Regions from separate parts of the Streptomyces sp. 2323.1 genome, predicted to be linked through region 1. Evidence: predicted binding sites of a transcription regulator. Region 1 holds the regulator's gene; each other region holds the start of a gene.

What was found. The regulator HrcA, encoded in region 1, represses chaperone genes, less so after heat shock. The targets are predictions, from matches to a motif close to TTNGCACTCNGNNNNNCNGAGTGCNAA.
Region 2: groES (co-chaperone GroES) is a predicted target of HrcA. The motif match lies at 1,226-1,252, and genes of this name have one in related genera.
Region 3: groL (chaperonin GroEL) is a predicted target of HrcA. The motif match lies at 1,664-1,690, and genes of this name have one in related genera.

What each region holds. Positions count from the first base shown of each region.
Region 1 is NZ_LT907981.1:5,475,026-5,478,300, reverse strand. It holds gene dnaJ (molecular chaperone DnaJ) at 84-1,220, opposite strand; gene hrcA (heat-inducible transcriptional repressor HrcA) at 1,221-2,237, opposite strand; gene CPH93_RS23490 (MBL fold metallo-hydrolase) at 2,432-3,169, shown strand; gene CPH93_RS23485 (DUF3097 domain-containing protein) at 3,224-3,275, shown strand, end outside.
Region 2 is NZ_LT907981.1:4,541,473-4,544,747, forward strand. It holds gene CPH93_RS19580 (FtsW/RodA/SpoVE family cell cycle protein) at 1-877, opposite strand, end outside; gene groES (co-chaperone GroES) at 1,398-1,706, shown strand; gene groL (chaperonin GroEL) at 1,841-3,275, shown strand, end outside.
Region 3 is NZ_LT907981.1:3,324,843-3,328,117, reverse strand. It holds gene thrC (threonine synthase) at 1-550, shown strand, start outside; gene CPH93_RS13790 (MoaD/ThiS family protein) at 627-905, shown strand; gene CPH93_RS13785 (cold-shock protein) at 1,329-1,532, shown strand; gene groL (chaperonin GroEL) at 1,819-3,275, shown strand, end outside.

The DNA.
Region 1 (3,275 bases):
CACGCCCACCGCCTCGCCCCGCATCGGGGCCACGCTGTGGCGGCGTGCCCGGGGTCCGCTGTCGGACCCCGGCCCACCTGGGCCTATCGCCCGTTGAAGGCGTCCTTCAGACGCGAGAACAACCCCTGCTGCCCGGGCTGGAACTGCCCCGTGGGCCGCTCCTCACCACGGAGCTTGGCCAGCCGCCGCAGCACCTCTTCCTGCTCGGCGTCGAGCTTGGACGGCGTCTGCACCTCGACATGGACGATGAGGTCACCGCGGCCGCCGCCGCGCAGATGCGTCACCCCGCGCTGGTGCAGCGGAATGGACTGGCCGGACTGGGTGCCGGGCCGGACGTCGATCTCCTCGACCCCGTCCAGCGTCTCCAGCGGGCACTTGGTGCCCAGCGCCGCCGCCGTCATCGGGATGGTGACCGTGCAGTGCAGATCGTCGCCGCGCCGCTGGAAGACCGCGTGCGGCAGCTCGTGGATCTCCACATAGAGGTCGCCGGCGGGGCCGCCGCCGGGGCCGACCTCGCCCTCGCCCGCGAGCTGGATGCGGGTGCCGTTGTCGACACCGGCCGGGATCTTGACGGTCAGGGTGCGGCGCGAGCGGATCCGGCCGTCGCCGGCGCACTCCGGGCACGGCGTCGGTACGACCGTGCCGAAGCCCTGGCACTGCGGGCACGGCCGGGAGGTCATGACCTGGCCGAGGAAGGACCGGGTGACCTGCGAGACCTCACCGCGGCCGCGGCACATGTCACAGGTCTGCGCCGAGGTGCCGGGCGCCGCCCCCTCGCCGGTGCACGTCGTGCAGACGATGGCGGTGTCGACCTGGATGTCCTTGGTCGTGCCGAAGGCCGCTTCGTTCAGCTCGACATCGAGGCGGATCATGGCGTCCTGGCCCCGGCGGGTGCGCGAGCGCGGGCCGCGCTGCGACGCGGTGCCGAAGAAGGCGTCCATGATGTCGGAGAAGTTGCCGAAGCCCGCGCCGAATCCGCCCGCGCCCTGGCCGCCGCCGGCCTGCGAGAGCGGGTCGCCGCCGAGGTCGTAGACCTGCTTCTTCTGCGGATCCGACAGGACCTCGTAAGCGGCGTTGATCTCCTTGAACCGCTCTTGGGTCTTGGGGTCCGGATTCACGTCCGGGTGCAGCTCGCGCGCCAGCCGACGGAAGGCCTTCTTGATCTGGTCCTGCGAGGCGTCGCGGCCGACGCCGAGGACCGAGTAGTAATCCGTGGCCACTTACGACTCCGCGAGGATTTGTCCGACGTAACGTGCCACTGCGCGTACCGCTCCCATCGTTCCGGGGTAGTCCATGCGGGTCGGTCCGACCACGCCGAGTTTGGCGACTGCCTCGTCGCCCGAACCGTAGCCGACCGCGACGACCGATGTGGACGTCAGGCCTTCATGGGCATTCTCATGCCCGATACGTACGGTCATGCCCGAGTCCTTGGCCTCCCCGAGCAGCTTGAGCAGCACCACGTGCTCCTCAAGAGCCTCCAGCACCGGCCGGATGGTCAGTGGAAAGTCGTGCCCGAAGCGCGTGAGATTGGCGGTACCGCCGATCACCAGTCGCTCTTCGGTCTCCTCCACCAAAGTCTCCAGCAACACCGACAGCACTGTCGAGACCGTGCCGCGGTCGTCCTGCTCGAAGGACTCCGGGAGATCCTGCACCAACTGCGGCACATCCGCGAACCTGCGGCCCACGACCCGGCTGTTGAGCCGTGCCCGCAGATCCGCCAGGGACGTTTCACCGAACGGCGCCTGGCAGTCGATCAGTCGCTGCTCGACCCGCCCGGTGTCCGTGATCAGTACGAGCATCAGGCGGGCCGGGGCCAGCGCCAGCAGCTCGACGTGCCGGACCGTGGAGCGGGTCAGGGAGGGGTATTGGACGACCGCGACCTGCCGGGTCAGCTGCGCCAGCAGCCGGACCGTGCGGCCGACCACGTCATCGAGGTCGACGGCGCCGTCCAGGAAATTCTGGATCGCCCGCCGCTCCGGGCTGGACAGCGGCTTGACGCCGGCCAGCTTGTCGACGAACAGCCGGTAGCCCTTGTCGGTCGGGATCCGCCCGGCACTGGTGTGCGGCTGGGCGATGAATCCCTCGTCCTCCAGGGCTGCCATGTCGTTGCGGATCGTCGCCGGGGAGACCCCGAGCTGGTGGCGCTCGGTGAGTGCCTTGGAGCCGACCGGCTCCTCCGTCCCGACATAGTCCTGGACGATGGCGCGCAGCACTTCGAGCCTGCGTTCACTGAGCATTCCGCGCACCTCCAGTCCGGCCGTCCCGGCGTCTCGTTCTCCTGGCACTCACACGGGCAGAGTGCCAGGCCCTGAGCCAGTGTACGGCCGGGTAGCACGGCCACGGCAAGGGCGGCCATGCGGAGCACCCGCCCGATGACCGTGTTCGGGCGATCTGCCGGGCAACGCTATCGCGAGGGCGCTAGCGTCTCGGTATGCACACTGCTTGGGAAGAGGCCGGCTGGGAACGGCTTGGTGACGGTGTCGCCAGGCGCCGGATGCCGGGGTGGGACGAGACGATCGGGGTGATCGCGGGGACCACCGGCGTCATGATCGTCGACACCGGTGCGACCCTTCGCGACGGCGCGGAGCTGCGCCGGACGATCCGCGGCGTGCTGGGCCGGGACGTGACGCATGTCGCGCTGACCCACCCCCATTTCGATCATGTGCTGGGCACCGCCGCCTTCGCGGGCGTCGAGGTGTTCGGCGCGGCCGGCCTCGGCGACCTCCTGCGGCGCGGCAAGGACGAGCTGCGGCACAGCGCGGTGCGGCACGGCGTCGACCGGAACGCCGCCGCGGAGGCCGCCGATCTGGTGGTCGCCCCGCACCACCACGTCCACGGCCAGCTGACCGTCGAACTGGGCGAGCGTCAGGTGCTGCTCGCCAACGTCGGCCCCGGGCACACCGCCCACGATCTCGCGGTCCTGGTCCCGGGCCGGCAGGGCGCCCCCGAGATCGTCTTCTGCGGCGATCTGGTCGAGGAGTCCGGTGAGCCCCAGGCGGGCCCGGACGCGCTGCCGCAGCAGTGGCCCGGCGCGCTGGACCGGCTGCTGGCCCTCGGCGGCGAGGACGCGGTCTACGTCCCCGGCCACGGCGCCGTGGTGGACGCCGCCTTCGTCCACGCCCAACGGGACGCGCTGGCGGCCCGCTTCGGCGTCGCCCCCGCTCCCTGACCACTGCCCTTCTGCCCTTCTGCCCGACCCTCTCCTGCGAACAGAACAGGCCCCATGCAGAGCAAGCGCTACAGCCCCGACCTGACCCCGTCCTGGAAGAAGCAGC
Region 2 (3,275 bases), 930 kb from region 1:
GGTGCAGCCAGGCCATGATCCGGCCCTTGACGTGCGGTTCCGTCGAGCCGACCACGGTGGCACCGACCACGGCCATGGCCAGCCCGCAGAGCACCCAACTGGTGCGCTCGGTGGCCATGTAGAGCATGATCACGAAGACCCCGAAGAAGATCAGCGAGGTGCCCAGGTCCCGTTCGAAGACCAGCACCAGCAGGCTGATCACCCAGATCGTGAAGATCGGTGCGAGCTGCCGCCCCGGGGGCAGCTGGACGCCCAGCACCCGTCGCCCGGCCAGCGCCAGCGCATCGCGGTTGACGGTGAGGTAGCCCGCGAAGAACACCGAGATCATGATCTTCACGAACTCGCCGGGCTGCAGCGACAGCGGCCCGAGCAGGATCCAGCGCTTGGCGCCGTACATGTCGGCGCCGAAGAAGGCCGGCGCCATCAGCAGCACCAGCGCGACCACCATCGTCAGATAGATGTAGCGCTGCAGAATGCGGTGGTCGCGCAGCACCATCAGGATGACGATGCACACGGCGACCCCGATCACCGTCCACACCAGCTGGCCGCTCGCCGCCTCGGCGATCTTCAGCCGGGGCTTTTGTGCGTAGGTGACGTCCAGGCGGTGCAGCAGCACCAGGCCTATCCCGGTCAACAGCGTCGCAAGCGGCAGGATCAGCGGATCGGCGCGGGGCGCGAAGCGGCGCAGCACCAGATGCGGGACCAGCGCCACGAACAGCATGCTGACGGCGAAGCCGGTCAGCCCGCCCGGCAGCCGGCCGGTCATCGACAGACCGGTGTAGGCGTAGCCGAAGTCCGCGATCAGGACGACGAGGACGAGCAGCCACGCCTCGGTCCGCCGGCGGTCCGGTGCCTGGGCCAGCGCGGCGAACGTCATGGTGCGTTCGGCATCGCTCTCCCGCTCCCTGGCAGCCCGGGGAGCGCTGGTCGGTCCACGCACGGGAGTCCTCCGCCATCGGTCGTCGACGCCGCCGGCCGTCCGGGAGTGCGCCCGGTTCGTCGGTTCGGCGGCAAGGAGGTAGACGAGGCAGCCCGTGGCGTGGTTGCGAGGGAAGAGAAGGTGTGTCCGATTTATGGCTGATTTCGCGGGAGTCGCCCAGAGGTCGCCCCCCAAAACTGCCCGGATCCGGCCCCGGAGGGCCGTAAGTGGGGGCCGGGGGCGGCCGGGGGGCGCGGCGCCGTACGGCGGGTCAACGGGGTCGGCGGAACCCTCCCCCTCGCCGCGCTGGCACTCCGCTTGACCGAGTGCTAACCGCGTCATAGTCTCGGCGTTGGCACTCTCCAGTGGGGAGTGCCAACACAGCGACGGGCAGGTCCGGCACCCGCGACGACGGATCCACCTGGTCGCCACCTCAGACAGTTAACCCCGTGAGATCTCCGAAGGGGGAGGTCGGATCGTGACGACCACCAGCTCCAAGGTTGCCATCAAGCCGCTTGAGGACCGCATTGTGGTCCAGCCGCTCGACGCCGAGCAGACCACGGCCTCGGGCCTGGTCATTCCGGACACCGCCAAGGAGAAGCCCCAGGAGGGCGTCGTCCTGGCCGTGGGCCCGGGCCGTGTCGAAGACGGCAAGCGCGTCGAGCTCGACGTCAAGGTCGGCGACGTCGTTCTCTACAGCAAGTACGGCGGCACCGAGGTGAAGTACAACAACGAGGACTACCTCGTTCTCTCGGCTCGCGACGTTCTCGCGATCGTCGAGAAGTAAGTCACCGGTTTTGCCGTGATCTGCGCCCCTGGTTCCCGCGTCTAAACAACCCGGGGCAGGGGCGCAGTTCGTTTGAGCGACAGCGGTCCCCACTGCGTGGCCGAGGATCGCAATGAGAGGACTTGAAGCAACCCATGGCGAAGATCCTGAAGTTCGACGAGGACGCCCGTCGCGCCCTTGAGCGCGGCGTCAACAAGCTTGCCGACACCGTCAAGGTGACGATCGGCCCCAAGGGCCGCAACGTCGTCATCGACAAGAAGTTCGGCGCCCCGACCATCACCAACGACGGCGTCACCATCGCCCGTGAGGTCGAGGTCGACGACCCGTACGAGAACCTTGGCGCCCAGCTCGTCAAGGAGGTGGCGACCAAGACCAACGACATCGCGGGTGACGGCACCACCACCGCCACCGTGCTGGCCCAGGCGCTGGTCCGCGAGGGCCTGCGCAACGTCGCGGCGGGCGCCTCCCCGGCCGCGCTCAAGAAGGGCATCGACGCCGCCGTCAAGGCCGTGTCCGACGAGCTCCTCGCGACCGCCCGCCCGATCGACGACAAGTCCGACATCGCCGCCGTGGCCGGCCTGTCCGCCCAGGACAAGCAGGTCGGCGAGCTCATCGCCGAGGCGATGGACAAGGTCGGCAAGGACGGTGTCATCACCGTCGAGGAGTCCAACACCTTCGGTCTGGAGCTCGACTTCACCGAGGGCATGGCCTTCGACAAGGGCTACCTCTCGCCGTACATGGTCACCGACCAGGAGCGTATGGAGGCCGTCCTCGAGGACCCGTACATCCTGATCCACCAGGGCAAGATCTCCTCGATCCAGGACCTGCTGCCGCTCCTGGAGAAGGTCATCCAGGCCGGTGCCTCCAAGCCGCTGCTGATCATCGCCGAGGACGTCGAGGGCGAGGCCCTGTCGACCCTGGTCGTCAACAAGATCCGTGGCACCTTCAACGCCGTGGCCGTCAAGGCCCCCGGCTTCGGTGACCGCCGCAAGGCCATGCTCGGCGACATCGCCACCCTCACCGGTGCGACCGTCATCGCCGAGGAGGTCGGCCTCAAGCTCGACCAGGCCGGTCTGGACGTGCTCGGCACCGCCCGCCGGGTGACCGTCACCAAGGACGACACCACCATCGTCGACGGTGGCGGCAAGGCCGACGACGTCACCGGACGCGTCGCCCAGATCAAGGCCGAGATCGAGACCACCGACTCCGACTGGGACCGCGAGAAGCTCCAGGAGCGCCTCGCCAAGCTCGCCGGTGGCGTCTGCGTCATCCGCGTGGGTGCGGCCACCGAGGTCGAGCTCAAGGAGAAGAAGCACCGTCTGGAGGACGCCATCTCCGCGACCCGCGCCGCGGTCGAGGAGGGCATCGTCTCCGGTGGTGGCTCCGCTCTGGTGCACGCCGCCAAGGTGCTGGAGGGCTCCCTCGGCAAGGAGGGTGACGAGGCCACCGGTGTCGCCGTCGTCCGCCGCGCCGTCGTCGAGCCGCTGCGCTGGATCGCGGAGAACGCCGGCCTTGAGGGCTACGTCATCACCGCGAAGGTCGCCGAGCAGGACAAGGGCAACGGCTTCA
Region 3 (3,275 bases), 2.2 Mb from region 1:
GCTCCCGGACCAGCTCGTCATCCCGATCGCGTCCGGCTCGCAGCTGACGAAGATCGACAAGGGGCTCAAGGAGCTGATCGCCCTCGGCCTGGTCGAGGACAAGCCCTACAAGATCTTCGGCGCCCAGGCGGAGGGCTGCTCGCCGGTGTCCACGGCCTTCAAGGCCGGGCACGACGTCGTACGCCCGCAGAAGCCGAAGACCATCGCCAAGTCGCTGGCGATCGGCAACCCGGCCGACGGTCCGTACGTGCTCGACATCGCGCGCCGGACCGGCGGTGCGGTGGAGGATGTCAACGACGAGCAGATCGTGGACGCGATCAAGCTGCTGGCCCGGACCGAGGGGATCTTCGCGGAGACCGCGGGCGGGGTGACCGTCGGCGTGACCAAGAAGCTGATCGAGGACGGCCTGCTCGACCCGTCCCTGACCACCGTCGTCCTCAACACCGGTGACGGCCTCAAGACCCTGGACGCGGTCGCCCCGACCTCCGGGCCCACGGCCACGATCCGCCCGGACCTGGACGCGTTCCGCGCGGCCGGCCTGGCCGGCTGAGGCCGTCGGCCCGTCCGCGGACGGGCCCCGCCCCCGCCCCCGAACTCGTACTCCGCACCACCCGGAAGGCAGAACCATGAGCGTCAAGGTCCGCATCCCCACCATCCTCCGCACCTACACCGGCGGCCAGGCCGAGGTCCCCGCCGAGGGCGCGACCCTCTCCGAGGTGATCGCCGACCTGGAGCGGAACCACCAGGGCATCGCGGCCCGTGTGCTGGACGACGCCGGCAAGCTGCGACGCTTCGTGAACGTGTACGTGAACGACGACGATGTGCGCTTCGAGCAGGGTCTGGAGACGCCGACGCCGGACGGTGCGGGCATCTCGATCATTCCGGCGGTCGCCGGCGGCTGCTGATTTGCGCCAACTCTTCTCCTGCTTGACCGGAATTGCCCCGTCCGCCAGAAAGCGGACGGGGCAATTCCATGTTGTGAAAGGAGATACTATTGGGGTGATCCCCCTCCGGATATCACCGTGCGCGTGCCGAACGCATATGAGACAGCGATCAGTTGTGCTCGAAGTGTGAGCGATATTTGTCGCTTATGTGTGCTACGCCCGGCCCGACTTGCCCTGGAGAACCGGGATTTCACCTCATATTGCCGATTCTCCGGCCCCAGAATTCTCGTCCGATTGACCTGTTGCTCTGGGCATCTGTGCAGATACATTCAGCGGCGGTCGACGCGTTCCGGCGCACACCCCACGGGCCATTCGCGGGGTGAGGTCTGACCCGGGTCCGCGAAGTGCGGTCCTGCGCAAGGGCCAGTAATAGGGGAGTTAGGCATGGCTCAGGGCACCGTCAAGTGGTTCAACGCGGAGAAGGGGTACGGCTTCATCGCGGTCGACGGTGGTGCGGATGTTTTCGTCCACTACAGCGCGATCCAGATGGACGGCTACCGCACCCTTGAGGAGGGCCAGCGGGTCGAGTTCGAGATCTCGCAGGGCCAGAAGGGGCCGCAGGCGGACATGGTCCGGGTGGCCGGCTGAGGCGCCGACCGACTGCTGCGTTGTGAAGGCCCGTGCCCCTGAGGGGGTACGGGCCTTCTGCTGTCTGCCCCGTAGGGGGTATCCCTCGATGGGCGCTTGCACTCGCACCCTGCGAGTGCTAATCATTGGCGTTAGCACTCTCCGAGTGAGAGTGACAATGAAGGACCGGGTCGGTGAGGCCCGCAGGCCGGGTGGGGCAAGGAACCGCCGCGGGTCTGCAGGTCGTCCGTCGCGGGCGCCAGCGCGGTCCGGAGCAATCCACCCCAGTCCGGGAGGACCACTTCACATGGCCAAGATCATCGCGTTCGACGAGGAGGCACGGCGCGGTCTCGAGCGCGGGATGAACCAGCTCGCCGACGCCGTCAAGGTCACCCTCGGCCCCAAGGGCCGCAACGTCGTCCTCGAGAAGAAGTGGGGCGCCCCCACGATCACCAACGATGGTGTGTCCATCGCCAAGGAGATCGAGCTCGAGGACCCGTACGAGAAGATCGGCGCCGAGCTGGTCAAGGAGGTCGCGAAGAAGACGGACGACGTCGCCGGTGACGGCACGACGACCGCGACCGTCCTGGCCCAGGCCCTGGTCCGCGAGGGCCTGCGCAACGTCGCCGCCGGCGCCAACCCGATGGCCCTCAAGCGCGGTATCGAGAAGGCCGTCGAGGCCGTCTCCGCTGCCCTGCTGGAGCAGGCCAAGGACGTGGAGACCAAGGAGCAGATCGCTTCGACCGCCTCCATCTCCGCCGCCGACACCCAGATCGGCGAGCTGATCGCCGAGGCCATGGACAAGGTCGGCAAGGAAGGCGTCATCACCGTCGAGGAGTCCCAGACCTTCGGTCTGGAGCTGGAGCTCACCGAGGGTATGCGCTTCGACAAGGGCTACATCTCGGCGTACTTCGCGACCGACATGGAGCGCATGGAAGCCGCGCTCGACGACCCGTACATCCTCATCGTCAACTCCAAGATCAGCAGCGTGAAGGACCTGCTGCCGCTCCTGGAGAAGGTCATGCAGTCCGGCAAGCCGCTGCTGATCATCGCCGAGGACGTCGAGGGCGAGGCCCTGTCGACCCTGGTCGTCAACAAGATCCGTGGCACCTTCAAGTCCGTCGCCGTCAAGGCCCCGGGCTTCGGTGACCGCCGCAAGGCCATGCTCGGCGACATCGCCATCCTCACCGGTGGCACCGTCATCTCCGAGGAGGTCGGCCTCAAGCTGGAGAACGCCGGTCTCGAACTGCTCGGCCGCGCCCGCAAGGTCGTCATCACCAAGGACGAGACCACCATCGTCGACGGTGCCGGTGACAGCGAGCAGGTCCAGGGCCGCGTCAACCAGATCCGCGCCGAGATCGAGAACAGCGACTCGGACTACGACCGCGAGAAGCTCCAGGAGCGTCTGGCGAAGCTGGCCGGCGGCGTGGCCGTCATCAAGGCCGGTGCCGCCACCGAGGTCGAGCTCAAGGAGCGCAAGCACCGCATCGAGGACGCCGTTCGCAACGCGAAGGCGGCCGTCGAGGAGGGCATCGTCGCCGGCGGTGGCGTCGCCCTGCTCCAGGCTTCCTCGGTCTTCGAGAAGCTGGACCTCGACGGTGACGAGGCCACCGGTGCCAACGCTGTGAAGCTGGCCCTGGAGGCCCCGCTGAAGCAGATCTCCGTCAACGGTGGCCTTGAGGGCGGCGTTGTCGTGGAGAAGGTGCGCAACCTGGCCGTCGGCCACGGCCTGAACGCCGCGACCGGTGAGTACGTCGACATGAT